DNA from 3 places in the Streptomyces sp. NPDC056479 genome. Region 3 is predicted to be linked to each of the others. Evidence: riboswitches for the same ligand, from Rfam matches in the RefSeq annotation. Region 3 holds a riboswitch; each other region holds the start of a gene.

Region 1 (9,795 bases), on a different contig from region 3:
CGCCGAGCCGTCGCCACGAGGGCCTCCCAGGCCTCCGCCTCCTCGGGCCGCGCACTCCTACCCCACGGCTCCCCCACTTCCTGTGAGCCCTCCCGCGCATCCCTCGCGCCCCGCCGGTCCTGCCGCTCCTCAGCCATGTCCGCGATCCTGCCAGCCGGGCCCCGCACGCCGCGTCAACTCGCGGCCGGGCCGCGCACTTTAGGGCGGAAGGCCCCACTCGGGAAGGTCGCATAACGGGGCATACAACCCTCGCCCCAGGCTTGGCCGGAGATCGATCAGCATTCAACGATCTTCCAGTACTGTCTGCCTGATTTGTCGTGCACGTCGCCATTCCGGGGGGAAATATGGCCCGTGATCGCAAACCGTCCCGTCACCGCTCCCGCCTCATAGCGATATCCGTGGCGGCCCTGACCCTCAGCGGAACCGCCCTCGCCGAGATCCCGGCCGCCGCGGCGAGCAAGCCCAAGGGCCATGACGTCTCGTCCCACCAGAAGAACGTCAACTGGCAGAGCTCCAAGGCCAAGGGCGCCAAGTTCGTCTACGTCAAGGCGACCGAGTCCCACACCTACCGCAACCCCTACTTCGGCCAGCAGTACTCCGGCTCCCGCAACGCGGGCCTGGTCCGCGGCGCCTACCACTTCGCGCTGCCGGACAAGTCGTCCGGCCGGACCCAGGCCGCGTTCTTCGTGCGCAACGGCGGCGGCTGGCGGTCGGACGGCTGGACCCTGCCGCCCGCCCTCGACATCGAGTACAACCCGTACAGCAAGCACAAGTGCTACGGACTGAGCAAGACCAAGATGGTCGGCTGGATCCAGTCCTTCAGCAACGAGGTGAAGCGGCTGACCGGCCGCCGGCCGGTGATCTACACGACCACCCACTGGTGGAACAACTGCACCGGCGCCAGCCGCGCGTTCGCCTCGAACCACGCCCTGTGGATAGCGCGCTACAACTCCTCGACCGCGGGCTCGATGCCGGCCGGATGGCAGTTCTGGACCTTCTGGCAGTACGACAACGGCGGCAGCCTGCCGGGTGATCAAAATCTCTTCAACGGCTCCATGACCCAGCTGAGGAAGTTCGCTCGCGGCTACTAGCCCGGCGGCGCCTGGGCCGTGCGGCGACCGGCAGACCGAAGGTCTCCTCTTCCGGCGCTCCCGGACACCGTGCGGCCCACCCCAGTTCACCTTTCGTTCATCCAGGTTACTTACGTTCGTCCGGCCAATGACCTCGAACGATTGCCTGGGTAAATGGAAAACTTCTCGCTGATCCTCGCGATTGTGGTGGTAACCGCACTCGCGTTCGATTTCACGAACGGTTTCCACGACACCGCCAACGCGATGGCCACGACCATCTCGACCGGTGCGCTCAAGCCCAAGGTCGCGGTGGCCATGTCCGCCGTGCTGAACCTTGTCGGCGCCTTCCTCTCCGTGGAGGTCGCCAACACGATCTCCAAAGGTCTCGTCGACGAGACCGGCATACGTCCCGAGGTCATATTCGCCGCGCTGGTCGGCGCGATCCTCTGGAACCTGCTGACCTGGCTCGTGGGCCTGCCGTCCAGCTCCTCCCACGCCCTCATGGGCGGCCTGATCGGCGCCACCATCGCCTCGGCCGGAGTCGGCGCCGTCCACGGTGACGCGCTCGTCACCAAGGTGCTGATCCCGGCGATCGCCGCCCCGCTGGTCGCGGGCATCGCCGCGCTGCTGGCCACCCGCCTGACCTACACCCTCGGCAAGAAGGCCGACGGCAAGGCCGCCGCCAAGGGCTACCGCACCGGGCAGATCGCCTCCGCCGGCCTGGTCTCCCTCGCCCACGGCACCAACGACGCGCAGAAGACCATGGGCATCATCACCCTCGCCCTGGTCGCCGGCGGCGCCGTCGCCCCCGACTCCGACCCGCCCCTGTGGGTCATCCTCTCCGCGGGTCTGGCCATCGCGCTCGGCACGTACCTCGGCGGCTGGCGCATCATCCGCACCATGGGCAAGGGCCTGACCGACCTTCAGCCGCAGCAGGGCTTCGCCGCCCAGACCAGCGCGGCCACGGTCATCCTGGCCTCCTCCCACCTCGGCTTCTCCCTGTCCACCACGCACTCCGTCTCCGGTTCGGTGATGGGCGCCGGCCTCGGCCGCAAGGGCGGTGTCGTCCGCTGGTCGACGGCCACCCGGATGTTCGTCGCGTGGGGTCTGACCCTCCCGGCCGCCGCCCTGGTCGGCGCGCTCGCGGAGTACGTCACGGGCTTCGGCGCCTGGGGCACGGCCGTGGTCGCCGTCTTCCTGATCTCCTCCAGCGCCGCGATCTGGAAGCTCTCCCGCCGCGAGGTCGTCGACCACACGAACGTCAACGAGGCGGACGAGTCGCCCGGCGTGGTCACCACGGCCATCGCCGCCGTGACCCCGCCCCCGGCGGGCCCGGCGCCCGAGGACCTGACGGCCACGATCCCGGCCCCGTCCGCCGAGGCGGCGCCCTCGCAGGCCTCCGTCTGACGACCACCCAGTTACTCAGCTACCCAAGAAAGAAGAAGCATGAAGATCGACTGGGCGGCCCTCGGCTCCGTCTTCGGCGTCAGCCTCGTGGTCACGGTGGCCCTGGTGGGCCTGTTCACCCTCGGCATCGTCGGCCTGTCCCGCCAGGAGAAGGCCTCGGCCCAGGGCGGCTCGGCCGCTCTCGCGGTCACCGGTGCCTACGCGTGCTTCGCCGCGTGCGCGGCGGCGGTGGCGTACGGGATCTATCTGATCGTGGCCTGACGCACAGCGCGAGCATCACCTGAAACACCCGAGGTGCGGGACGGACGACCGTCCCGCACCTCTCCGCTGTGTGGGCCTTCGCACACTCTCCCGTCGCAGGTCAACGGCAAGTTGACGCCCCTTCCAACCCCGTGGTGGACTGCCGGGGCCAAGTACGGCGGCAGAAGAGGAAGCCGGTGTGATTCCGGCGCGGTCCCGCCACTGTCACCGGGGTAGAAAGCCCCGGGAGCCAGGAACTCTCACCGCCGGTCTCGTCGAACCAGGGCGTGGACACCCTGAGTGAGGACATGACGCGATGCCCGCCTGCCGATCGACACGCAGTATCAGACCCACGTGTGACCCCACGGTCGGCTGACCCCGATGCGAGCCGATCGCGTCTTCGCGTACGGCGCCGCCGCCGGACTTCTCGGTGATCTGCTGCTCGGCGATCCTCGCCGGGGGCATCCGGTCGCCGCGTTCGGGCGGGCCGCCGCCGCCGTGGAAAGCCTGTTGTGGCGCGACGACCGCGCGTGGGGTGCGGTGCACACCGCCGTGTGCGCCGGTGGCGCCGTCGCCGCCGGAGCGCTCGCCGCGCGTGTCGTACGTACCTCTCCCGCCGCCTCCGTCGCGCTGACCGGCGCCGCCACCTGGGCGGTCGTCGGGGGGACTTCACTGGTCCGGGAGGCCCGGTTCATCGGGCGCGCCCTGGAAGCGGGGGATGTCGACGGGGCGCGTGCGCGGCTGCCGCATCTGTGCGGACGGGATCCCAAGGCGCTGGACGCGGACGGGATCGCGCGGGCGGTCGTGGAGTCCGTCGCCGAGAACACCTCCGACGCCGTGGTGGGGGCTCTGGTGTGGGGCGCCGTCGGCGGGGTTCCCGGGCTGCTCGGGTTCCGGGCCGTGAACACGCTCGACGCCATGGTCGGACACAAGTCGCCCAAGTACCGCCGCTACGGGTGGGCTTCGGCCCGGCTCGACGACCTGGCCGGCTGGCCGGGGGCACGGCTGACCGCCGTACTCGCCGCCGTCGCGGGAGGCGACCCTCGTGGAGCGGTACGGGCCTGGCGCGCCGACGCCGCCCAGCACCCGAGCCCCAACGCCGGGCCGGTCGAGGCCTCGTTCGCGGGGGCGCTCGGGGTTCGGCTCGGCGGCACCCTGTCGTACGGCGGGCGGGTCGAGCATCGGCCGGTACTCAACGGCGAGGCCGGACGGGCCGTTCGGGCCACGGACATCGAGCGTGCCGTACGTCTCTCGCGGCGCGTGAGCTGGCTCGCGCTCGGTGTGTGCGCCGGCGCGCGGCTCCTGAGGAAAGGGCGTGCATCATGACGGGCGGTGGTCTCCTCGTCGCCGGCACCACCTCCGACGCGGGCAAGAGCGTCGTCACCGCCGGGATCTGCCGTTGGCTGGTGCGGCAGGGGGTGAAGGTCGCGCCGTTCAAGGCGCAGAACATGTCCCTCAACTCCTTCGTCACCCAGGAGGGTGCCGAGATCGGGCGGGCGCAGGCCATGCAGGCCCAGGCCTGTCGCGTCGAGCCGACCGCGCTGATGAATCCCGTGCTGCTCAAGCCCGGTGGCGAGCAGAGCAGTCAGGTCGTGCTGCTGGGCAAGCCGGTGGGCGAGCTGAGCGCACGCGGGTATCACGGCGGGCGGCAGCAGAAGCTGCTCGGGACCGTGCTGGACTGTCTCGCCGAGTTGCGGGGCACGTATGACGCGGTGATCTGTGAGGGGGCCGGCTCTCCGGCGGAGATCAATCTGCGCCGGACCGACATCGTCAACATGGGCATCGCCCGCAACGCCGGGCTCCCGGTCCTCGTCGTCGGCGACATCGACCGCGGCGGCGTCTTCGCCTCCTTCTTCGGCACCGTCGCGCTGCTGTCCCCGGAGGACCAGGAGCTCATCGCGGGGTTCCTCGTCAACAAGTTCCGCGGCGACGTCACGCTCCTCGAACCCGGCCTCGACATGCTGCACGGACTCACCGGGCGGCACACGTACGGCGTTCTGCCCTTCCGGCACGGGCTCGGGATCGACGAGGAGGACGGGCTGCGGGTGTCCCTGCGCGGGACCGTCCGGGAATCCAATGTCGCCCCGCCCCTCGGCGAGGACGTGCTGCGGGTCGCCGTCTGTGCGATCCCGCTCATGTCCAACTTCACCGACGTCGACGCCCTGGCCGCCGAACCGGGCGTCGTCGTGCGGTTCGTGGACCGGCCGGAGGAGCTGGCCGACGCGGATCTGGTGGTGGTCCCCGGCACCCGGGGAACCGTCCGCGCCCTGGAGTGGCTGCGGGAGCGCGGGCTCGCGCGAGCCCTGGTCCGCAGGGCTGCCGAAGGGCGGCCGATCCTCGGCATCTGCGGCGGCTTCCAGGTCCTCGGCGAGCACATCGAGGATGACGTCGAGAGCCGGCGCGGGCAGGTCGAGGGGCTCGGGGTGCTGCCCGTCCGGGTGCGGTTCGCCCGGGAGAAGACCCTCACCCGGCCGGTGGGCCAGGCCCTCGGCGAGCGCGTCGAGGGCTACGAGATCCATCACGGGGTCGCCGAAGTGACCGGAGGCGAAGCCTTCTTGGACGGCTGCCGGGTCGGCCAGACCTGGGGCACGCACTGGCACGGCTCACTGGAGTCGGACGGTTTCCGACGGGCGTTCCTGCGCGAGGTGGCGGCCGCCGCGGGCCGCCGGTTCGTGCCGGCGCCGGACACGTCGTTCGCCGCGCTGCGCGAGGAGCAGCTCGACCGGCTCGGCGATCTGATCGAACAGCACGCGGACACGGACGCGCTCTGGCGGCTCATCGAGTCGGGCGCGCCGCAAGGACTGCCTTTCATTCCACCGGGAGCGCCCGCATGAGCACAGTGTTGTTGTTGTCGACCGCCGACACGGATCTGCTGGCGGCCCGCGCCGCCTCCGGTGCCGACTACCGGATCGGCAACCCGACCCGCGTGGACGTCGAGAGCGAGCTGCCCGCGCTGCTCGACGGCGCGGACATCGCCGTCGTCCGACTGCTGGGCGGCAAGCGGGCCTGGGAGGACGGGCTCGCGAAGCTGAAGGCCTCTGGTGTGCCGACCGTGCTGCTGGGCGGCGAGGCCGTGCCGGACGCGGAGCTGATGGCCGAGTCGTCCGTCCCGGCCGGCGTGGTGGCCGAGGCGCTGAAGTACCTCGTGGAGGGCGGGCCCGCCAACCTCACCGAGCTCGCCCGGTTCCTCTCCGACACCGTGCTGCTGACCGGCGAGGGGTTCGACGAGCCGCAGAAGATGCCGGAGTACGGCGTCCACGGCGACCGTACGGTCCGGGAAGGCCGTCCCACCGTGGGCGTGCTCTTCTACCGGGCCCATGAGCTCAGCGGCAACACCGCCTTCGTGGACACCCTGTGCGACGGCGTCGAGGCGCACGGTGCCAACGCCCTTCCCGTGTACTGCGGTTCGCTGCGCGGTGCGGATCAGGAGCTGTACGAGATCCTCGGCAGGGCCGACGCCCTGGTCGCCACGGTCCTCGCGGCGGGCGGCACACACGCCTCGCAGGCCTCGGCGGGCGGCGACGAGGAGGCGTGGGACATCGGCAGGCTGGCCGAGCTCGATGTGCCCGTGCTGCAGGGTCTGTGCCTGACGTCGTCCAAGAGCGCCTGGGACGAGTCCGATGCCGCGCTCTCCCCGATGGACGCGGCGATGCAGGTCGCCATCCCGGAGTTCGACGGCCGCCTGATCACCGTCCCGTTCTCCTTCAAGGAGCAGGGCCCGGACGAGGTGCCCGTGTACGTGGCCGACCCGGAGCGGGCCGGGCGCGTGGCCGGGATCGCCGTACGGCACGCCCGGTTGAAGCACAAGGCGAACGCCGAGAAGAGGCTCGCGCTCGTCTTCACCGCCTACCCGACCAAGCACTCGCGCGTCGGCAACGCGGTCGGCCTGGACACGCCCGCCTCAGCGGTGCGGGTGCTGGACGCGCTCAAGCAGGCCGGGTACGGCGTGAGCGAGTACCCCGACAACGGCGACGAGTTGATCCACCGGCTCATCGAGGCGGGCGGACACGACGTCGAGTGGCTGACCGAGGACCAGCTGGCGTCGGCGCCCGCGCGGGTGCCGCTCGCCGACTACCAGGCGTGGTTCGACAAGCTCGACCCGGAGCTGAGGGACGCGATGACCGAGGCGTGGGGCGAGCCGCCGGGCTCGCTGTACGTCGACGGGGACGACATCGTGCTGGCCTCTCTCCAGTTCGGGAACGTCGTCGTGATGATCCAGCCGCCGCGCGGCTTCGGCGAGAACCCGATCGCGATCTACCACGACCCGGACATGCCGCCGTCGCACCACTACATGGCGGCCTACCGCTGGCTGGAGAACAGCTTCGGTGCGGACGCGATCGTCCACATGGGCAAGCACGGCACGATGGAGTGGCTGCCGGGCAAGGGGCTGGGGCTCAGCGGCGGTTGCGCCCCGGACGCCGTCCTCGGGGACCTGCCGCTGATCTACCCGTTCATCGTCAACGACCCCGGCGAGGGCACCCAGGCCAAGCGCCGCGGCCACGCCACCGTCGTCGACCATCTCGTGCCGCCGATGGCCCGCGCCGACACCTACGGCGACCTGGCCAAGCTGGAGCAGCTGCTCGACGAGTACGCGCTGGTCTCGGACCTGGACCCGACGAAGGCGCCGGCCGTGCGCGCGCAGATCTGGACGCTGGTGAAGGCGGCCGAGCTGCACCACGACCTGCATGTCGACGACCAGCCGGACGACGACGACTTCGACCAGTTCGTCATGCACATCGACGGCTATCTGTGCGAGATCAAGGACGTGCAGATCCGCGACGGGCTCCACATCCTGGGCGGCGGTCCGGTCGGCGAACCGCGGGTGAACCTGGTGCTCGCCGTGCTGCGCGCCTCGCAGGTGTGGGGCGGGCAGGCGAACGCGCTGCCGGGTCTGCGGGCGTCGCTGGCCGAGCACTTCGGCCTGGTGGAGAAGGAGTTGCTCGCCGAGCCGGGCGCACCGGTGAAGGTTCCGGTCGAGCTGAGCGACCTCGTCGAGGGCCCGTCCCGTTCGGCCGCCGACGCCATCGACCTGCTGGAGCAGCTGTGCCGGCGGATGGCGGAGGGGATGGAATCCAACGGCTGGACCGTGTCCGAGGCCCCCGTCCTCGTCCGTGAGGTCCTCGGCACCGAACTCCCCGACGCGGTCGCCGTGCTGGAGTTCGCCTGCAACGAGGTCGTGCCCCGTCTCGCCCGCACGACCGACGAGATCGGCCACATCCTCAAGGCGCTCGACGGCGGTTACGTCCCGGCGGGCCCGTCCGGGTCGCCGACGCGCGGACTGGTGAACGTCCTGCCGACCGGCCGGAACTTCTACTCCGTCGACCCCAAGGCCATCCCGTCCAGGCTGAGCTGGGAGGTCGGGCAGTCGCTCGCCGACTCGCTGGTGCAGCGGTATCTGCAGGACACGGGTGAGTACCCGAAGTCCGTCGGCCTCACGGTGTGGGGCACGTCCGCGATGCGCACCCAGGGTGACGACATCGCGGAGATCCTCGCGCTGCTGGGCTGCCGTCCGGTGTGGGACGACGCCTCCCGCCGGGTCACCGGCTTCGAGGTCGTCGGCCTTCAGGAGCTGGGCCGCCCGCGCATCGACGTCACCGTCCGCATCTCCGGCTTCTTCCGTGACGCGTTCCCGCACGTCGTCGGCCTGATCGACGACGCCGTCCGCAAGGTCGCCGAACTGGACGAGCCCGCCGACCGGAACTTCGTGAAGGCCCACGCCGACGAGGACACCGCCGAGCACGGCGACCGGCGGCGCGCGACGGCCCGGGTCTTCGGCTCGAAGCCGGGCGCGTACGGCGCCGGCCTGCTGCCGCTGATCGACGCCCGCAACTGGCGCTCGGACGCCGACCTCGCCGAGGTGTACGCGGTCTGGGGCGGCTACGCCTACGGGCGCGGGCTCGACGGGCGGGCGGCGCGCGGGGACATGGAGACCGCGTTCAGGCGGATCGCCGTCGCCGCGAAGAACGTCGACACCCGCGAGCACGACCTCGTGGACGCCGACGACTACTTCCAGTACCACGGCGGCATGGTCGCCATGGTGCGGCATCTGACGGGCGCCAGCCCCGAGGCGTACGTCGGTGACTCCGCCGTACCCGACCAGGTGAAGACCCGCACCCTGGGCGAGGAGACGCACCGTGTCTTCCGTGCCCGGGTGGTCAACCCGCGCTGGATGGCGGCCATGCGCCGGCACGGCTACAAGGGCGCCTTCGAGATGGCGGCGACCGTGGACTATCTGTTCGGGTACGACGCCACGGCGGGCGTGGTCGACGACTGGATGTACGAGAAGCTCAGCGCGGAATACGTCTTCGACGCCGAGAACCGGGACTTCATGAAGAAGTCCAACCCGTGGGCGCTGCGCGGCATCACCGAGCGGCTCCTGGAGGCCGCGGACCGCGGGCTGTGGGCCGAGCCGGACGCCGACACGCTGGAGCGGCTGCGCGCCACCTACCTGGAGCTGGAAGGCGACTTGGAGGGCGACGAGAAGTGACCACCCCCTTCCCCTTTACGGCCGTTGTCGGCCAGGACGACCTACGGCTCGCGCTGCTGCTGAACGCCGTGTCACCGGCGGTCGGCGGCGTGCTGGTGCGCGGCGAGAAGGGCACGGCCAAGTCGACGGCCGTACGGGCGCTCTCGGCGCTGATGCCCCAGGTGCCCGTGGTCCCCGGGTGCCGTTTCTCCTGTGACCCGGGCGCCCCCGACCCCGCCTGCCCCGACGGACCGCACGAGGAGGCCGGCACGGGCACGCACCGGCCCGCCCGCATGGTCGAGCTGCCCGTCGGCGCCTCCGAGGACCGGCTGGTCGGCGCGCTGGACATCGAGCGCGCGCTGGCCGAGGGCGTCAAGGCCTTCGAGCCGGGGCTGCTCGCCGACGCCCATCGCGGGATCCTGTACGTCGACGAGGTCAACCTGCTCCACGACCACCTGGTCGACCTGCTGCTGGACGCGGCGGCGATGGGCGCGTCGTACGTCGAGCGCGAGGGTGTCTCGGTCAGGCACGCCGCCCGCTTCCTCCTCGTCGGGACCATGAACCCCGAGGAGGGCGAGCTGCGGCCGCAGTTGCTCGACCGGTTCGGTCTCA
Region 2 (9,795 bases), on a different contig from region 3:
GGGCCGGTTCATGCTCCAGGACATGCTGGGCAACGTCTACCGGCCCTTCAAGAACGTCAGCTGGAAGCCGGGCCTGGCCATCACCAGCGCGATCGTGTGCGGTCTGTGGGGCTACTTCCTGTGGGTGGGCGTCCACGAGCCTCTCGGCGGCATCAACCAGCTGTTCCCGATCTTCGGCATCTCGAACCAGCTGCTCGCGGCCGTCGCCCTCGCCGTCTGCACGACTCTGCTGGTGAAGTCCGGGCGCCTGAAGTGGGCCTGGATCACCGGGGTTCCGCTGGCCTGGGACGCCACGGTGACGCTGACCGCCAGCTGGCAGAAGGTGTTCTCCAGCGACCCGAAGGTCGGTTTCCTCAAGCAGCGTCAGATCTTCCAGGACGCCATCGACCGCGGCGAGGTGCTGCCGCCCGCCAAGAGCATGGACGACATGCACACCGTGGTCACCAACTCCACGGTGGACGGAGTCCTCACGGCGGCCCTCGCCCTCCTGATCGTCGTCGTGATCGTCGACGCCACCCGCGTCTGCGTCCGGCATGTCCGCCGCCCGGCCCTGTCCACGCTCAGCGAGACGCCGTACGTGGAGTCCAAGATCATCGCTCCGGCCGGGCTGTTCCCGACCAAGGAGGAGAAGGAGGAGGAGCGCAGTGCGGTCACTTCGGCGGGTGCTCGGTAGCGTGCGCTGGTATGTGCGGGAGCTGACCGACGAGTCGGCGTACGACCGCTATGTCGCACACATCCGGCATGAGCACCCGGACGCGAAGGTGCCCTCCCGGCGCGACTTCGAACGGATGCGGACGGACCGTCAGGAAGCCGACCCACGCCAGGGGTTCCGCTGCTGCTGAGCGCGGCGCCGCCCTGAAGCTGCCATGCACACCAACCCTCCACATCCGATATGCGGACAGGGTCTTCCGCTGTCGTTGCACCGTCACCTACATTGCCCGGGCGTTTCTCAGGTGATCAGTGAGGGGACGGAGCCGTCAGATGTCAGATGTGCCAGAAGTGAACAGAGGGCCGGTGGTGACGCCTGTGCGGGTCGTCATCGCGCTCTGCCTCGGCGCGCCCTTCGTGGCGATGCTGTGGGTCGGTTCGTATGCCAAGACCGATCCGACGTTGGCCGGCATCCCGTTCTTCTACTGGTACCAGATGCTGTGGGTCCTCATCTCCACGCTGCTGACGATGACCGCGTACAAGCTGTGGCAGCGTGACCAGCGTGCCCGCGCCGCTCAGAAGGGCGGTGCGTCGAAGTGAAGGACGGCGTCAACGGCGTTGCACTCGCCGTCTTCATCATCTTCTTCCTGCTCGTCACGGTCATGGGCTTCCTCGCCGCGCGCTGGCGCAAGGCCGAGAACGAGAACAGCCTCGACGAATGGGGCCTGGGCGGCCGGTCGTTCGGCACCTGGGTCACCTGGTTCCTGCTCGGCGGCGACCTGTACACGGCGTACACCTTCGTCGCCGTACCCGCGGCGATCTACGCGGCGGGCGCGGCCGGCTTCTTCGCGGTGCCGTACACGATCCTGGTGTACCCGCTGGTCTTCACGTTCCTGCCGCGTCTGTGGTCGGTGTCGCACAAGCACGGCTATGTGACGACCTCGGACTTCGTGCGCGGGCGCTTCGGTTCCAAGGGCCTGTCGCTGGCGGTGGCCGTCACCGGCATCCTGGCGACGATGCCGTACATCGCGCTCCAGCTCGTCGGCATCCAGGCCGTGCTGGACGTGATGGGCGTCGGCGGCGGCGAGAACACCAACTGGTTCATCAAGGACCTGCCGCTGCTCATCGCCTTCGGTGTGCTGGCCGCGTACACCTACTCGTCGGGTCTGCGCGCCCCCGCGCTGATCGCGTTCGTGAAGGACACGCTGATCTACATCGTCATCGCGGTGGCGATCATCTACATCCCGATCAAGCTGGGCGGCTTCGACGAGATCTTCGCCAAGGCGAGCGAGGCGTACAGCCAGACCAACCCGGCCACGGGCGCGCCGCGCGGTGCGCTGGTCCCAGCCGAGGCCGGGCAGTGGACGTACGCCACGCTGGCGCTGGGCTCCGCGCTCGCGCTCTTCATGTACCCGCACTCGATCACCGCGACGCTGTCCTCCCGCAGCCGTGAGGTGATCCGCCGCAACACCACGATCCTGCCGCTGTACTCCCTGATGCTGGGCCTGCTGGCCCTGCTGGGCTTCATGGCGATCGCGGCCGGGATCAAGGTGCAGAACGGCCAGCTGGCGATTCCGCAGCTGTTCGAGAACATGTTCCCGTCCTGGTTCGCGGGCGTGGCCTTCGCGGCGATCGGCATCGGCGCGCTGGTGCCGGCGGCGATCATGTCGATCGCGGCCGCGAATCTCTTCACCCGCAACATCTACAAGGACTTCATCAAGCCGGACGCCACGCCCGCGCAGGAGACCAAGGTCTCCAAGATCGTGTCCCTGCTGGTGAAGGTGGGCGCGCTGGTCTTCGTCCTGACGATGGACAAGACGGTCGCCATCAACTTCCAGCTGCTGGGCGGCATCTGGATCCTGCAGACCTTCCCGGCCCTGGTCGGCGGCCTGTTCACCCGCTGGTTCCACCGCTGGGCGCTGCTGGCCGGCTGGGCGGTCGGCATGATCTACGGCACGGTCGCCGCGTACGGCGTCGCCTCCCCGACCCAGCAGCACTTCGGCGGTTCGGCGAAGGAGATCCCGGGCATCGGCGAGATCGGCTACATCGGCCTGACGGCGTTCGTGCTCAACGTCCTGGTCACCGTGGTCCTGACCTTCGTCCTGAAGGCCGCGAAGGCTCCGGACGGCGTCGACGAGACGAAGCCGGAGGACTACACGGCGGACGCCGGGGACCCGGGCGTGGAGGTGGAACTGCCGCCGGCGACGGCGGGCTCGTCCCACTGACGCCGGTTCACCTGCCCGATGGCCGGGCGTGCCGCACTAGCTGCGCGTACGCCCGGCCATCTGCTGCCAGAAGTCGTCCAGTTCCCGGACGCGCATGCTGACCCAGTGCGGTGTCTTGCGGCGCAGGCCTCTGGGAAGGTGGCGGCGTGCGCGTCCCGGTAGCAGGGCCTGTTGCTGGCGGCAGAACGGCTCCCGGATCTCCCCCCTGGGCACGCAGCCCCGCGGCGGGTAGGGGCAGAGCTGGAACTTGCAGTCCGGCAGACATGTCGTGCCCGGCGTGGGCGGGGCCGAGATGCCGGCCCGCAGGTCGGGCCGCAGCGGACCGCGGTCGCTGCGGATGCACGGCGGGAGCTGCATCCCGGGCTGCTCGACGCGGGCCATCCGCTCCTCGACCTCGTCGGGATGCCCGTCCCGTTCGACGAGGTTCAGCATCACCAGCACATCGGCGACGAGGCGTTGGGCACGCGCATCGAGGGTGCTCCACCCGACCGAGGGCGGAATCCACAGGTTGTGCTTGCGGTATCCCTCGGGGCTGCCCGTGCGTGCGCCGATGTTGTCGGCGACGCCCTTCTCGTCAATCCAGAGGAACCGCTCCGGCTGCCCGGTCTCCAGCGCGAGGGCGACCAGGTCGCCCGCCTCGGCGACGAACGGGTGCAGGAACCGCCGGGGCGAGTCGCCGTTCGGCTCCGGTTGCCCGGGCGCCGGGTTCACCGTGCCGGTCATCGACAGCCACCGCTTCACGGTCTGTACGGCGGTCGTCCCGCGCATCCCCGGGTACGGCCCACGCGCGCCGTCGCGATCGCCCTTCCCGTTCGTCGCCTGTGCATCCGGCTCGTGGACGCCCAGGCCGTCCGGGAGCTCCCACAGGCACAGCGCCTGGAGCAGCATGAGCTGCGCGTACCAGCAACGGGACTGCCGCAGCACGGTCTCCGCCTGCCGGATCAGGTCGGCGCGACCGCCGGTGTAGGCCTGCGGATGCCGTATGCGCCGGTTGGCCGCGTACTTGAAACCCTGGGCCAGCGCGGCCTCCAGGGCGAGCGGCAGGTCGGGGGCGCCGCCGGTGGCCTTCGGGTCGAGGTGGCGCAGCCACTTGGTGAGGCGTTCCCTGGCCTCGTCACGGTGCGCCTCGTCGACGGAGCCCAGCAGCATGGGGATCATCCAGGCGCGCATCGTGAACTCCCGGAGCAGATCGACCCGCCTCCTGCGGTATTCCTGGTTGAGACCGCGCCGGTCCTGCTGCAGCCGGCCGATGCGCTCGGAACGGGCCCGTGAGGGCGCGCCCGCGGCCCTCGCCCGTGCCATGCGCTCGGCCCATCGCTCGTACTCCCGCCGCTTCCACGCCGTCAGCTCGCCGAGCCGGTCGTCGTACTCCCGCACGGGGTCGGTGTTAATCCCGACCCATCCGCGGATCACCGCAAACGCCGCGTTGCCGCCGGTGCCGAACTCCTGGGCCGCGGCCAGGCGGATGGAGTAGGAGGGTTCCCGTACGCCGATCTGGACGAGGTCCTCGTAGAGCGGAGTGGTGTCGATCCGGCCGGAGACGCCGCGCAGCGCTGCCCCTAGTTGCCTGAGCAGCCTCAGTTTGGCGTCGTCGAGAGTGCGCCGGTCCCCCTTGAAACCGGCCCACCTCTTGCGCACTTCGTCGACGATGCCGCCCAGCAGCCTCGGGGACTCCTCCGCGCTCTCGATCTCCACGGCCGCCGCGTACAGATCCAGGGCCTTGGGATCCTCGGTACGGCGGCGCGCGGCCGTGCGGAGCCGGTGGGCCACGGTGTGGCCGCCCACGGGCGACTTGCGGAGCAGTTCCTCGATCTCCTTCTTCGCCTCCGCCCGGACACCGTCCCTCGGGGCCCGCAGCGTCGCCGCCCGCCGGCGCGACAACAGCACCAGGGACATGAGCAGTTCGCGACTGGGGCCGGGTGGCTGCAACGCCTGCTCGACGAGCTCTCCGGTGTCCCGCTCGCCCAGTTCGTTCAGGACGCGGTAGCCGAAGTAGGCCTGGATGATGCTGTGCGGGAAGCGGACCTTGCGTTCGAAGCCCTCCACCAGTCCCAGCTTGTCGGCGTTGCGCGCGATCCGGGCGAGGGCGGCACGGCACTGGTCCATGTTGCCCCGGCGCAGCCGCCTCCGCTCCTCCTGGCCGAGCCGTCGGCAGAGCACGTCCCAGATCTGCTGCCGGTGCCACTCGGAGAAGACGTTGCCGCGTCTGCCGTACCGGTCGAAGCCGCGTCCGCTGCTCCACAGGTGCTCGGCGCGGGCCTGCGCACGCCTGGCCGGGCCGGGATGGACGTCGGTGTCGAGCAGTTCCCCGAAGCCGACCTCCAGCTTGTCCTGGAGCAGTCCCACGCAGGCCAGCGCGGAGACCACTTCGAGGGTGTCGCGGCGCTCCCGTCGGCTCAGTGCGACGTCCTTGCGCAGCCGGCCCTCGCACAGTGCCTGGTCCCAGGTCTCCAGCAGCCAGAGCCGCAGCGTGCCGCGGTCGCGGCTGCGGGTGTTCATGTGCTGCGGGTCGTTGTCCGGACGATCGTGCTCCAGGGCTCCGTGTCGGTGCAGTTCGCGGGCTATCTGCAGATAGACGGGCGATTCGGTCACCTCCGCCGTCTCCACGATCCAGTCCACGCGGCGTTCGTCGGCCTCCGGAACATGTGCCTGGACGAAGCGCAGGGCCTCCTCCTCGCTGAGCGGTTCCAGCTCCACGATCGCGGCCGGGGTGCTCTCCAGCGGGCTGTGCGGCCGGGAGGCGATGACGAGGGGCAGTTTCTCCTCGTGGGCGCGCTCGATGGCCCGCCGGATGATGTTGTCCCGGTTCTGCTGGAGGCCGTCGCCGAGAAGGGCCTCCTCCAGCCCGTCGGCGATGACGACCGGTTTGTCGTCGGCGAGCAGCTGCTGCCAGACCCGGTCGGTCTTGCTGCGCGCGAGGATGCCCCGGGGCGCCTCCTCGGCGAAGCGCTGCCTGGCCATGCGTTCGAAGTTCAGGTCGCCGGTCGCGTCCCGCAGCCGGATCGGCACCGGCACGGCGTTCTGCTCGGCCAGCAGTTCGGTGAGCCGGACCAGCACGGCCGTCTTGCCCACGCCGACGCCGCCGACCAGCAGATAGGGCCGGCGGGTGTCGCGCTCCCGCAGCCGTTCGGCGATGACCTGGGCGATGTCCTCCCGGCCCACGATGTCAGCGGCGTCCGGGCCGGCGGTGACCACCAGTCCATGGGGGTCGTCCCGTGCCTTCGCGAGATAGCGCCGCTTCGTCCACCGGTACCACCAGAACAGGAAGAGCGTGGCGGCGATCGACGCGGCGAGCACCGGGCCGACGAAGCGCATGACGGCTTCGAACCCCTCGCTGTCCTGCCGCCACTCCTCAAAGCCGGTCGTGGTGCCCGTGATCACGATGTACAGGCCCTCCACGGCCCAGGCGAGCAGCGCGAGCGCGGCCACCACCCAGACGGCCCGGGTGGCGTTGGTGTAGGAGATCCAGCGGCGCCATTTCTTGGGGCGGGTGGTGCCACGGCGGGCTTCCAGACGGATCGTCAGCCGGTGCCAGTGCCCCACGAATCCCCGCCCGGCCCAACTGCCCGCCCGTCTCGGAGCAAGTGTCGCCATCGGCGCGTTGCGCGGCCGCTCCTTGCCGGGCGGGTGCCGGACGACCCTCGTCATCGTGCGTCTCCTTCCGAGACAGGCTCTCGAAACGAAAGGGACCGCGGGCGTCGACACCTACCTCCATGGAAGCACTCCCAAAACTGCCCGCAACCCGGCGGCCCTCGATAAAAAACCCAGGCCGTCGCCGGGACCCGTCCGCCAGACTCGACCGCATGGACATCGTGATCCGGCAGGTGCATCCCGGCGAGTACGACGCGCTCGGCGAGATCACCGCCCAGGCCTACCTCCAGGACGACCTCCTCGACTTCGGTGAGAGCGACTCGTACCTGGGGGAGCTCAAGGACGTGGCGGGGCGGGCGGCTGCCGCCGAGGTGCTCGTGGCCGTCGAGGACGACCGGCTGCTGGGCGGGGTGACCTTCGTGCCGTGCGGCGGCCCCATGGCCGACATAGCCCGGCCCGGCGAGGCCGAGATCCGGATGCTCGCCGTCGACGGCATCGCCCGCGGACGCGGCGCCGGCGAGGCCCTCGTCCGCGCCTGCGTCTCCCGCGCCCGGGCCACCGAGGGCTGTGTGCGGATCGTGCTGTCGACCCAGCGGACCATGCTCGGCGCGCATCGCATCTACGAACGCCTGGGCTTCGTCCGCACACCCGATCGGGACTGGAATCCGCTCCCGGACGTCCTCGACCTCACTCTCCTCACCTATGAGTTGACGCTCTGAAACCACCGCGACACAACATCTGGGGGTGGCGTGGCGGGCGAGCACAAGATGTATGCTCGTCCTCGCTGTCGTCGCAGGGGAATCCGGTGCGAATCCGGAACTGTCCCGCAACGGTGTACTTGTGCATGTCTGTTCCCAGGAACCCCAGGAACCCAGGAACCCCGTGCACAGGAGTCAGTCCGAGGACCTGCCGACAGCGCGCCCGGCCACCCGGCCGGTGCGCCCAGACGTCCGGGCCTCGTGGAATGGGCCGGTGGACGCGACGCCGTGTGCGCTCGTGTGCTGCCCCCTGCCCTCCGCAAGGCCCCCGTGCCGAGCGAGGGAGAGCCCCCACGTGACCATCGCGCCAGCAGACCCGGCCTCAGCCGTCTCAGCGGTCCCGATCGACGATGACGCCCCGGGAACCGCGTTGCTGCGGCTCCTGGCCGAGCTGACCGCCGACCTCCCCGACGCCGACCCCGGCCGGGTCGCCGCCGCCGCTCTGCGCGGCCGGTCGGCCCGCGCGGACGAGGCGGAGCTGCGCGAACTGGCCACCGAGGCGGCGGCCGGTCTCATCTCCGAGGACCCCGCCTACAGCAGGCTGGCCGCCCGGCTGCTGACCATCTCCATCGCCGCCGAGGCCGCCTCGCAGGGCGTCACGTCCTTCACCGAGTCGGTCGTGGTCGGCCACCGCGAGGGGCTCATCGCCGACCGGACCGCCGAGTTCGCGCGGATCCACGCGGCCCGCCTCGACGCGCTGATCGACACGGGCGCCGACGACCGCTTCGGCTATTTCGGCCTGCGCACCCTGCACAGCCGCTATCTGCTCCGGCACCCCATCACCCGCAAGGTGATCGAGACACCCCAGCACTTCATGCTGCGTGTCGCCGCCGGTCTCGCCGAGGACGACACCACCCGGGCACTGGACGAAGTCGCCGCGCTCTACGGGCTCATGAGTCGCCTCGACTACCTCCCCTCCTCCCCCACGCTCTTCAACTCCGGCACCCGGCACCCCCAGATGTCGTCCTGCTACCTCCTCGACTCCCCGCTCGACGAGCTGGACTCCATCTACGACCGCTACCACCAGGTCGCCCGCCTCTCCAAGCACGCCGGCGGCATCGGCATCGCGTACTCCCGTATCCGCAGCCGCGGTTCACTGATCCGAGGCACCAACGGGCACTCCAACGGCATCGTCCCGTTCCTGAAGACCCTCGACGCCTCCGTCGCCGCCGTGAACCAGGGCGGCCGGCGCAAGGGTGCCGCCGCGGTCTACCTGGAGACCTGGCACTCCGACATCGAGGAGTTCCTGGAGCTGCGCGACAACACCGGTGAGGACGCCCGGCGTACGCACAACCTCAACCTCGCGCACTGGATCCCGGACGAGTTCATGCGCCGGGTCAACGCCGATGAGCCGTGGTCGCTGTTCTCGCCGTCGGACGTGCCGGAGCTGGTCGACCTGTGGGGCGAGGAGTTCGAGGCGGCGTACCGCAAGGCGGAGGCGAGCGGTCTCGCGCGGAAGACCATCCCGGCCCGTGACCTGTACGGCCGCATGATGCGCACCCTCGCGCAGACCGGCAACGGTTGGATGACCTTCAAGGACGCCGCCAACCGCACCGCCAACCAGACCGCCCTGCCGGGCCAGGTCGTCCACTCCTCCAACCTCTGCACGGAGATCCTGGAGGTCACGGACGACGGGGAGACGGCCGTCTGCAACCTGGGGTCCGTCAACCTCGGCTCGTTCGTCGACACGACGACCGGCGACATCGACTGGGAGCGGCTCGACGCCACCGTCCGCACGGCCGTCACCTTCCTCGACCGTGTCGTCGACATCAACTTCTACCCGACCGAGCAGGCGGGCCGTTCCAACGCCAAGTGGCGTCCGGTGGGCCTGGGTGCGATGGGCCTGCAGGACGTCTTCTTCAAGCTGCGGCTGCCCTTCGACTCGGCCGAGGCGAAGGCCCTGTCCACCCGTATCGCCGAGCGCATCATGCTCGCCGCGTACGAGGCCTCCGCCGACCTCGCCGAGCGGAGCGGTCCGCTGCCGGCCTGGGAGAAGACCCGTTCCGCCAAGGGTGTGCTGCACCCCGACCACTACGGCGTCGAGCTGACCTGGCCGGAGCGCTGGGCGGCCCTGCGCAGCCGTATCGCCACGACCGGTATGCGCAACTCCCTGCTGCTCGCCATCGCGCCCACCGCCACCATCGCTTCCATCGCCGGTGTCTACGAGTGCATCGAGCCGCAGGTCTCCAACCTGTTCAAGCGCGAGACGCTGTCCGGCGAGTTCCTCCAGGTCAACTCCTACCTGGTCGACGAGCTCAAGGCGCTCGGCGTCTGGGACGCCCGCACCCGTGAGGCGCTGCGCGAAGCGAACGGCTCGGTGCAGGACTTCGCCTGGATCCCCGCCGAAGTACGGGCCCTGTACCGCACGGCGTGGGAGATCCCGCAGCGCGGCCTGATCGACATGGCCGCCGACCGGACGCCGTTCCTGGACCAGTCCCAGTCCCTGAACCTGTTCCTGGAGACGCCGACCATCGGCAAGCTCTCCTCGATGTACGCGTACGCCTGGAAGTCGGGCCTGAAGACGACGTACTACCTGCGCTCGCGCCCGGCGACCCGCATCGCCCGCGCCGCCC
Region 3 (9,795 bases):
AAGCCCCCACTCGTTCCCGGGTGGCGCGGGCCGCGACCGCGTCCACCTCGCAGACCACGGTGTCGAGTCCGGCCAGCGCGCACACCTCGGCGATCCCGGCCCCCATCTGCCCGCCGCCGACCACGCCGACGCGCCCGATGCCCCCGCTCATGCCCCGGCTTCCGTCCGCCGCACCAGATGGCGGCGGTAGGCGTCCGGCGTGAAGAACCCCGGCAACTCGCCCGCCAGCGCGCTCCGTTCGAACAGCGCGCGGATCTCGTCGACCGGCGCCCACGGATACTCGGCGCCCAGCGCCACGATCTCGTCGTCGACCAGCCGCAGCACGGTCTCCCGGTCGATCACCCGGTGCCGCAGCCACTGCCAGATCTGCACCCGGGCGATCTCGGCGGTGGCCGCGTCCTCCATCAGGCCGTTGATGGCGACCGCGCCCTGTCCGCGCAGCCAGGCCGCGAAGTAGCGCAGCGCCACGGCGATGTTGACGCGCACCCCCTCGGGTGTGGGGGGCCCGCTGATCCGGCGCACCGACAGCAGGTCGGTGGCGCTGACGTCCACGTCGTCACGCATACGGTCGATCTGATGCGACCGGTCGCCGAGGACACCGCCGAACACCTCACGGCAGACCGGGACGAGCCCCGGATGGGCCACCCAGGACCCGTCGAACCCGTCCTCCGCCTCCCGCTCCTTGTCCAGCCGGACGGTGGCCAGCGCGGCCTCATTCCCGGCCGGGTCCCTGCCGGGCACCTGGGCGGCCATGCCTCCGATGGCGTGGGCGCCGCGACGGTGGCACGTGCGCACGAGGAGTTCGGTGTACGCCCGCATGAAGGGAGCAGTCATCGTCACCTTCGCCCGGTCGGGGAGAAGGAAATCGGTGCGGTGACCGAAGGTCTTGATCAGGCTGAACAGGTAGTCCCAACGGCCCGCGTTGAGCCCCGAGCTGTGCTCGCGCAGCTCGTAGAGGATCTCCTCCGTCTCGAACGCGGCGGTGATCGTCTCGATGAGGACCGTGGCCCGGACCGTGCCGCGCGGTATCCCGAGCAGTTCCTGGGCGAGGACGAACACGTCGTTCCACAGCCGGGCCTCGTACCGGTTCTCCAGCTTCGGCAGATAGAAGTACGGGCCGTGGCCGGCGTCGATCTGACGCTGGGCGCAGTGGAAGAAGTACAGCCCGAAGTCGACGAGGGCGGCGGGCACGGGATGGCCCTCGTACGCGAGGTGTTCCTCGTCGAGATGCCAGCCGCGGGGGCGGACCACGATGGTGGCGAGCCGTTCGCCGAGCCGGTAGTCCTTGCCCTCCGGGGTGCTGAAGTCGATACGGCGCTCGATGGCGTCGAGCAGGGTGAGCTGCCCGCCGATGACGTTCTCCCAGGTCGGGGAGGTGGCGTCCTCGAAGTCCGCCATCCACACCTGGGCCCCGGAGTTGAGCGCGTTGACGGCCATACGGCGGTCGGGCGGGCCGGTGATCTCCACGCGCCGGTCGGTCAGCCCGGGGGCGGGCGGCGCCACACGCCAGGTCGGATCGGCGCGCACGGCGGAAGTGACCATGGGGAAGTCGAGCACAGAGCCGCTCGCCAGGCGCAGAGCCTGACGCCGGCGCTCCTTCATCAGATCTTGGCGACGCTCACCGAAGGCGGCGGCGAGGTGGCCCAGGAAATCCAGGGCGGCGGGCGTGACGATCTCGTTGTGCCGGTGACCGGGGGCGCCGAGAACACGGACACGGTGGTTGAGCGCAGTAGTGGACAACGGTTTCTCCTGACTGAAGGCGAGGACACGTCCTCAAGGGGCGCGGGGAACCGCGCGACCAGCCCCCACGCACCCGCGGACGACAACCGGACCTAGTGGAACTGCTCTTCCTCCGTGGAACCGGCCAGCGCAGTCGTGGAGGACGCAGGATTCACCGCCGTGGACACCAGGTCGAAGTACCCCGTACCGACCTCCCGTTGATGCCTGACCGCAGTGAACCCCTGCGCCAGCGCAGCGAACTCCCGCTCCTGAAGGTCCACATACGCCGTCATCCCGTGCTCGGCATAACCCCGCGCAAGATCGAACATCCCGTGGTTCAGCGAGTGGAACCCGGCCAGCGTGATGAACTGGAACCGATACCCCATTGCCCCCAACTCCCGCTGGAACTTGGCGATCTGGTCGTCGTCCAGCGCCGCCTTCCAGTTGAAGGACGGCGAGCAGTTGTACGCCAGCATCTGATCCGGGTACCGGGCGTGGATCGCCTCGGCGAACTCCCGGGCCTGCGCGAGATCCGGCGTACCGGTCTCCACCCAGATCAGATCGGCGTACGGCGCGTACGCCAGCCCGCGTGCGATCACCGGCGCCATGCCGCCCCGCACCCGGTAGAAGCCCTCCGCCGTGCGCTCCCCGGTCACGAACTCGGCGTCACGCTCATCGACATCGCTGGTCAGCAGGTTGGCGGCCAGCGCATCCGTGCGGGCGACGATCAGCGTCGGCACATCGGCGATATCGGCCGCGAGCCGTGCCGCGTTGAGGGTGCGGATGTGCTGCGCGGTCGGCACCAGCACCTTGCCGCCGAGGTGGCCGCACTTCTTCTCGGAGGCCAGCTGGTCCTCGTAGTGGATGCCGGCGGCCCCCGCCGCGATCATCGCCTTGGTCAGTTCGAAGGCGTTCAACGGGCCGCCGAAGCCGGCTTCCGCGTCGGCGACGATCGGTGCGAGCCAGTCCGTGGTGTCGCCCGCGTCCTCGGCGGTGGCGATCTGGTCTGCGCGCAGCAGGGCGTTGTTGATCCGACGGACCACCTGGGGCACGGAGTTGGCCGGGTACAGGCTCTGGTCCGGGTAGGTGTGCCCGGCCTGGTTGGCGTCGGCGGCGACCTGCCAGCCGGACAGGTAGATCGCCTGGAGGCCCGCCTTGACCTGCTGCACGGCCTGGCCGCCGGTGAGCGCGCCCAGCGCGTGGACGTAGTCCCGCTCGTGCAGTTGGCGCCACAGCCGCTCGGCGCCGCGCCGGGCCAGGGTGTGCTCCTCGCGGACGCTGCCGGAGAGCCGTACGACGTCCTCGGCGCCGTAGGTGCGCTCGACGCCCCGCCACCTGGGGTCGTTCGCCCAGCGCCGCGCGAGCTCGTCGGCCGCCTGCGTCCTCGCCTCTGCCATGACTGTCACCGTCTCCTCGGTTGTTGTGTCTGCCAACCCCCCACTGGGAGCGACTGGGTTGGCACTGCGTGTCGTAGGGGTGAAACGCGGCCCGCCGTCGCCAGGGGCGAAGCTGAGCAATGCTGCCGATGCAGGACCTCGCCGATGCCGGGATCTCCGACGTCAGGGCGTGAGTCGCGCCCCGGTTCCGGGCGGTGTCTGCCGGGTCCGGCGGGCCGCACTGGAACTCTGGCACTGGCACTGGGTGCCATCAATGGTGGACGAATGCCAAGTTCTGCGAATCTTCTCGCCGCCGATTGCCAATCTTGCGAAGGGTGCGAGCGGCGCGGGTTCGCATACGCTGACCGGATCCCGTCCCGGATCCGACAGGAGCGCAGGTGAGCAAGACCTACGCGGGCGCGCGGCTGCGGCGGCTGCGCGAGGAGCGCCGGATGAGCCAGGCCGAACTCGCCCGCGTCCTGGCCATCTCGCCGAGCTATCTCAACCAGATGGAGCATGACTCCCGCCCGCTCACCGTGCCCGTTCTGCTCCGGCTCACCGAGACCTTCGGCGTCGACCCGGGCTTCTTCTCCGAGCGCGACACCGCCCGACTGGTGGCCGACCTGCGCGAGGCGCTGACGGGTGAGATCGCCGCCGCCCGGGTCTCCCCGTCCGACCTCGCCGAACTCGCCGCACGGATGCCCGCGGTCGCCCGGGTCCTGCTCGACCTGGGCCGCCGCAACCAGCAGCTGTCCGAGCGGCTCGCGGGGGCCGACGGCCGCGACAGCGCCGACGCCGGGCCGCGCTCACCGCACGAGGAGATCCGCGACTTCTTCTACCGCCGCCAGAACTACCTCCACGACACCGACGTCGCCGCCGAGCAACTGGCCGAGGAGATCGGCATCCGGCCCGGTGAGATCCTCCGGGCCCTGACCGCACGCCTCACCGACGCCCACGGAATCCGCCTGTCCACCGGCTCCGGCGACCATCTGCACCACTACGACGAACCGACCCGCACCCTCCACCTCTCGACCCGGCTGCGCCCCGGCCAGCGCGCGTTCCGTATGGCGACGCAGCTCGCCCTGCTGGAACACGGCAGCGAACTGGACCGGCAGGCCGCCGAGGACTTCCCGGCCGACTCGCCCGCCCGCACCCTGGCCCGCATCGGCGTCGCCAACTACTTCGCCGCCGCGCTGGTGTTGCCGTACACCGCCTTCCACACGGCGGCCGAGGAGGTCCGCTACGACATCGAGCGCCTCACCGACCGCTACGGCCTCGGCTACGAGACCGTCAGCCACCGGCTGAGCACCCTCCAGCGCCCCCGGCTGCGCGGCGTGCCCTTCTCCTTCGTCCGGGTCGACCGCGCCGGCAACATGTCCAAGCGGCAGTCCGCGACCGGGTTCCACTTCTCCCGGGCCGGCGGCACCTGTCCGCTGTGGAACGTCTACGAGGCCTTCGCCGCGCCCGGCCGGATCCTTGTGCAGATCGCCGAAATGCCGGACGGGCAGCGGTACTTGTGGACCGCCCGCGCGGTCACCCGGCACCGTGGCGGCTGGGGCGAGCCCGGCAAGACGTTCGCCATCGGGCTGGGCTGCGAGATCCGCCACGCGCACCGTCTCGTCTACTCCGACGGCCTCGACCTCACCAGCCCCTTCGCCGCCACCCCGATCGGCATGGGCTGCCGCGTCTGCGAACGCCTCGACTGCCCCCAGCGGGCCGCGCCGCCCCTCGGACAGACCCTGCGGATCGATCAGAACACCAGCACGTTCGTGCCGTACCCCGTGACCGATCGCACGAGCTGACCGGCCTAGGCCGTGTCCGCAGAGTCCCGTCGTCCGCCCGGAGGGCGGGCCCCGCGGCGGCGATGGGGGAGCGTGCTCTCGGCGTGCCGGGCGGGAGCCCTCGTGCTGGACGTACTTGGGCGTCGTCCGGTGCGGCGGGTGGGGGTCCCCTCTCTGGGGGAGCGTGTCAGGCGTCGCGGGGCAGGCGGGACTCTGCGGACGCGGCCTACGGACTTGATAGCCTCGTCGGGCCAGTCGAGCCACATCCGAGGCCAGGGAATCCGGTGCGAATCCGGAACTGACGCGCAGCGGTGAGGGGGACGGGCGGGGCACAGCACGCCACTGGGAGACCGGGAAGGCGCCCCGTCCGGACGAACCCGAGTCCGAAGACCTGCTGGCACTCCACGCCGCCCGGCGGGGAGGACGTCCGTAGGCCAGGCTCCGCGTACGAGCCCCGACACCCGAGGCATGCCCGTGCTCCGCTCAGCCCTCCGTCCAGCCGCCCTGCTGCTGGCTCCCGTCCTCCTGCTCACCGCCTGCGGCGGCGGTTCCGGCGCGGACACCGCGAAGCCCGCCGGCGCGGGATACCCCCGCACCATCGACAACTGCGGGCACGAGGTCACCCTGAAGGCGGCCCCGCAGCGCGTCGTCTCCCTCAACCAGGGCACCACGGAGATCCTGCTCTCCCTCGGCCTCGCCGACCGTGTCGCGGGTACGGCGACCTGGACGGACCCGGTGATGAAGGGCCTGGAGAAGGCCAACGCGTCCGTGCCGCGCCTGGCCGACGACAACCCCTCCTTCGAGAAAGTCCTCGACGCCGAACCCGACTTCGTCACCGCCTCGTTCGTCTCCACCCTCGGCAAGGGCGGCGTCGCCACCCGCGAGCGGTTCGAGAAGCTCGGAGTGCCGACGTATGTCTCGCCCTCCGACTGCGCGGCGGGCAAGGACAACGACAGCGGGGGCGACGGATCGCGCAGCGAGCCGCTCACCCTCGATGCCGTGTACGGCGAGATCCGCGACCTGGCCCGCGCGTTCGGCGTCGACGCGCGCGGCGAGAAGCTCGTCGCCGGGCTGAAGGAGCGGGTGCGCAAGGCCACCGACGGGCTGGACGCCTCCGGCGTCTCCCTCATGTACTGGTTCGCCAACTCCCAGTCGCCCTATCTCGCCGGCTGCTGCGGCGCGCCCGGTGCCATCACCCGGGCCGTCGGTGCGCAGAACTCCTTCTCCGACACCCACGACGAGTGGCCCCAGATCAACTGGGAGACCGTCGCCGACCGTGACCCCGACGTCATCGTGATCGGCGACCTCACGCGCAAGCAGCAGACCGCGGAGACCGCCGCTGCCAAGATCCGTTTCCTGGAGACCAACCCCGCCACCCGCAGTCTGACCGCGGTGAAGAAGAGGCGGTACGTCCTGCTGAGCGGGCAGGCGATGAACCCGTCCATCCGCACGGTCGAAGGGATCGAGCAGGTCGCCGCGGGACTGCGCGACTTCGCGCTCGACGGACGCGCCAAGTGAGCGTCCGTACGCTGCTGTTGACCGGCGGCGGGCTGGCCGCGCTGCTCGCGTCGGTCGCCGTCGCGGTGACGATCGGGCCCGCCGACATCTCCACGGGGGACGTGTGGGCCGCCGTCGCCGCCCATCTCGGCCTCGGCGAGAGCGCGTTGGCGCCGCTGCGGGACGGCATCGTGTGGAACCTGCGGATGCCGCGCACCCTGCTCGCCGCCGTGTGCGGCGCCGGGCTCGCGGTGTGCGGGGCGGTGATGCAGTGGCTGCTGCGCAATCCGCTGGCCGATCCGTTCGTGCTCGGGGTGTCCTCCGGCGCGTCCACGGGAGCCGTCGCCGTCGTCGTGCTGGGCGTCGGCGGAGGAGTGGTGTCGCTGTCGGCGGGCGCCTTCCTCGGCGCCCTGCTCTCCTTCGCGATGGTGCTGCTGCTCAGCCACGTCCTCGGCGGCAGCACGGACCGGGTCGTGCTGTCCGGGGTGGCGGCCATGCAGCTGTTCTCCGCACTGACCTCGTTCATCGTGCTGACCTCGGCCGACGCCGAGACCACCCGGGGCGTGCTGTTCTGGCTGCTGGGCTCGCTCTCCGGCGCCGACTGGGGGCAGGTGCTGCTCTGCACCGCCGTACTGGCCGTCGTCCTCGCCGTCTGCCTCGGTCACGCCCGCACCCTGGACGCCTTCGCCTTCGGTGACGACGCCGCCGCCGGACTCGGCGTCCGGGTCGCCCGCACCCGCCTGGTCCTGCTCTGCGCGACCGCGCTGCTCACGGCCGCCCTGGTCAGCTGTGCCGGCGCGATCGGCTTCGTCGGTCTGGTCCTGCCACATGTCACCCGCGCCCTCACCGGCGCCGGCCACGCCCGCCTGCTGCCGGTCACGGCGCTGACCGGAGCCGTCTTCCTGGTGTGGGTGGACACCGCCGCCCGCACCGTCCTCGACCCCCAGGAGGTCCCGGTGGGCGTGGTCACGTCCCTCATCGGCGTGCCGGCGTTCGTGGCGGTGCTCTACCGGGGACGGAGGAAGGCGTGACCAGCCTGCACGCCCAGGGTGTCGTACGCCGCATCGCCGGCCAGGTCATCGTCGACGGTGTCACCCTCACCCTGCGCCCCGGCGAGACCGTCGGCCTGCTCGGCCCCAACGGGTCCGGAAAGTCGACGCTGTTGAGGCTCCTCGCCGGAGTCCTCGCGCCCACCGCCGGAGTCGTCACCCTGGACGGACGCCCGCTCACCGAGGTCGGCCGCCGTGCCACCGCCCGGCGCGTCGCCACCGTCGAACAGCACGCCGACACCCAGACCGAACTGACCGTCCGGGACGTCGTGGCCCTCGGCCGCATCCCGCACCGCCGCGCCTGGACCCCGGCCACGGCGGACGACGCCGAGACGGTGGCCGCGGCACTGGAACGCACCGGACTGACCGCCCGGGCCGGCCAGTCCTGGCACACCCTCTCCGGAGGAGAACGCCAGCGCACCCAGATCGCCCGTGCGCTCGCCCAGGAACCCCGCGAACTCCTCCTCGACGAACCGACCAACCACCTCGACATCCAGCACCAACTCGACCTGCTGGACCTCGTCGCGGACCTCCCGGTCACCACCGTGATCGCCCTGCACGACCTCAACCTCGCCGCGATGTACTGCGACCGCCTGCTCGTGCTGCGCGAGGGCCGCGCGGTCACCGAGGGCACCCCGGCCGAGGTCCTCACCCCCGCCCTCATCGAGCAGGTCTACGGCGTCCGCGCCGAGGTCACCGACGACCCCGGCCACCCGGTGATCCGTTTCCTGCGGCCGACCGCTCCCGTGGAGAGGCACTGACGTGCAGACACCCCCGAAACAGCCGGTGCCCAGCCGGGTCGTCGTGTGCCGGGACTGCTGCTGCGGGACGCCGAAGGTGCCCGGAGTCGATCACGCCCAGCAGTCCGCGCGGCTCGCCGAGAACGTGCCCGTGCGCATCTCCGACTGCCTCGACGTGTGCGAACACGCCAACGTCATCGTCGTCCAGCCCTCCGCCGCAGGCCGCGCCGCGGGCGCCCGTCCCGTCTGGCTCGGCCTCGTCAACGACCCCGACGCGACCGAGGACATCGTCGACTGGGTCCGGGCAGGCGGGCCCGGCGTCGCACCCTGCCCCGACGTGCTCGACCTCTACACCTTCACCCCGCCCCGGCGGAGCACGGCGAAGCCGGACCCCACGGCCGTGTCCCAGCCGGAAGGTTGAAGCCCGAACAGGTGGGACAGGAAGATCGGATGGACCGATCCGCGCCGACAGCGAGGTGACCGACCCGATGTTCACCACCCGTCCCACCCTCCAGGGCACCTTCGGCATGGTGTCCTCCACCCACTGGCTCGCCTCGCAGTCCGCGATGGCGGTGCTGGAGCGCGGCGGCAATGCCTACGACGCCGCCGTGGCGGGCGCGTTCGTGCTGCATGTGGTCGAGCCGCACCTCAACGGTCCGGCCGGTGAGGTGCCGATCCTCATCGCCCCGGCGGGCGGCGAGGTGCGGGTCGTGTGCGGGCAGGGGGTCGCGCCGCGCGGGGCGACCGTCGCTCACTACCGGGAGCTCGGACTGGAGCTGGTGCCGGGGACGGGGCCGCTGGCCGCCGCCGTGCCCGGTGCCTTCGACGCCTGGATGCTTCTGCTGCGGGACCACGGGACCAGGACGCTCGCCGAGGTGCTGGAGTACGCCATCGGGTACGCCGAGCACGGACACGCGCCCGTGGAGCGGGTCGGCGAGACCGTCGAGACCGTGCGGGAGCTGTTCGAGACGGAGTGGACCTCGTCGGCCGAGGTGTATCTGCCGGACGGGGAGCCGCCCCGGCCCGGCGAACTGCTGCGCAACCCCGCCCTCGCCGCCACCTGGAAGCGACTGCTCGCCGAGGTCTCGGGGGCCGGGGACCGGGTCGCGCAGATCGAGGCGGCGCGGGAGGTGTGGCGGTCCGGCTTCATCGCCGAGGCCCTCGTACGGCAGGCCGGGCGCCCGACGACGGACACCAGCGGCCGGCGGCACTCCGGCACGCTCACGGCCGCCGACCTCGCCGACTGGTCCGCGAGCTACGAGGCGCCGGCGACGTACGACTGGAACGGCTGGACCGTGTGCAAGGCCGGCCCCTGGAGCCAGGGCCCGGTCCTCCTCCAGCAGCTCGCGCTGCTCCCGCACGAGCTGCCGCGGTACGGGTCCGCCGAGTACGTCCATCTGCTGGTCGAGGGCTGCAAGCTGGCCATGGCCGACCGGGAGGCCTGGTACGGCGACGCGGCCGAGGTACCGCTGGCCGACCTGCTGTCGGACGGGTACAACGCGGCCCGGCGGGAGCTGGTCGGCGACAAGGCGTCCCACGATCTGCGGCCCGGCAGTCCGGGCGGGCGCACCCCGCGGCTGAGCGCGCACGCGCGCGGGGCGGCCACCGAGGAGCCGGGCTTCGACGCGCTGGG

The links. A riboswitch is a leader RNA that binds a small molecule or an ion and turns the genes downstream of it on or off. The one in region 3 is predicted to bind cobalamin.
Region 1: another riboswitch for cobalamin. It lies ahead of ACFQ6S_RS29245 (cobalamin biosynthesis protein); the one in region 3 lies ahead of ACFQ6S_RS13365 (ABC transporter substrate-binding protein).
Region 2: another riboswitch for cobalamin. It lies ahead of ACFQ6S_RS33405 (ribonucleoside-diphosphate reductase subunit alpha); the one in region 3 lies ahead of ACFQ6S_RS13365 (ABC transporter substrate-binding protein).

The regions. Positions count from the first base shown of each region.
Region 1 is NZ_JBHTRZ010000008.1:60,356-70,150, forward strand. It holds gene ACFQ6S_RS29225 (class II aldolase/adducin family protein) at 1-137, opposite strand, end outside; gene ACFQ6S_RS29230 (lysozyme) at 345-1,091, shown strand; gene ACFQ6S_RS29235 (anion permease) at 1,245-2,477, shown strand; gene ACFQ6S_RS29240 (hypothetical protein) at 2,517-2,738, shown strand; cobalamin riboswitch at 2,856-2,998, shown strand; gene ACFQ6S_RS29245 (cobalamin biosynthesis protein) at 3,099-4,043, shown strand; gene ACFQ6S_RS29250 (cobyric acid synthase) at 4,040-5,551, shown strand; gene cobN (cobaltochelatase subunit CobN) at 5,548-9,204, shown strand; gene ACFQ6S_RS29260 (putative cobaltochelatase) at 9,201-9,795, shown strand, end outside.
Region 2 is NZ_JBHTRZ010000009.1:428,039-437,833, reverse strand. It holds gene ACFQ6S_RS33435 (carbon starvation CstA family protein) at 1-673, shown strand, start outside; gene ACFQ6S_RS33430 (YbdD/YjiX family protein) at 645-842, shown strand; gene ACFQ6S_RS33425 (DUF3311 domain-containing protein) at 982-1,248, shown strand; gene mctP (monocarboxylate uptake permease MctP) at 1,245-2,873, shown strand; gene ACFQ6S_RS33415 (NACHT domain-containing protein) at 2,910-6,521, opposite strand; gene ACFQ6S_RS33410 (GNAT family N-acetyltransferase) at 6,677-7,183, shown strand; cobalamin riboswitch at 7,219-7,393, shown strand; gene ACFQ6S_RS33405 (ribonucleoside-diphosphate reductase subunit alpha) at 7,518-9,795, shown strand, end outside.
Region 3 is NZ_JBHTRZ010000003.1:399,785-409,579, reverse strand. It holds gene ACFQ6S_RS13385 (3-hydroxybutyryl-CoA dehydrogenase) at 1-151, opposite strand, end outside; gene aceB (malate synthase A) at 148-1,740, opposite strand; gene aceA (isocitrate lyase) at 1,833-3,116, opposite strand; gene ACFQ6S_RS13370 (short-chain fatty acyl-CoA regulator family protein) at 3,494-4,897, shown strand; cobalamin riboswitch at 5,112-5,290, shown strand; gene ACFQ6S_RS13365 (ABC transporter substrate-binding protein) at 5,345-6,394, shown strand; gene ACFQ6S_RS13360 (FecCD family ABC transporter permease) at 6,391-7,404, shown strand; gene ACFQ6S_RS13355 (ABC transporter ATP-binding protein) at 7,401-8,183, shown strand; gene ACFQ6S_RS13350 ((2Fe-2S) ferredoxin domain-containing protein) at 8,185-8,583, shown strand; gene ACFQ6S_RS13345 (gamma-glutamyltransferase family protein) at 8,651-9,795, shown strand, end outside.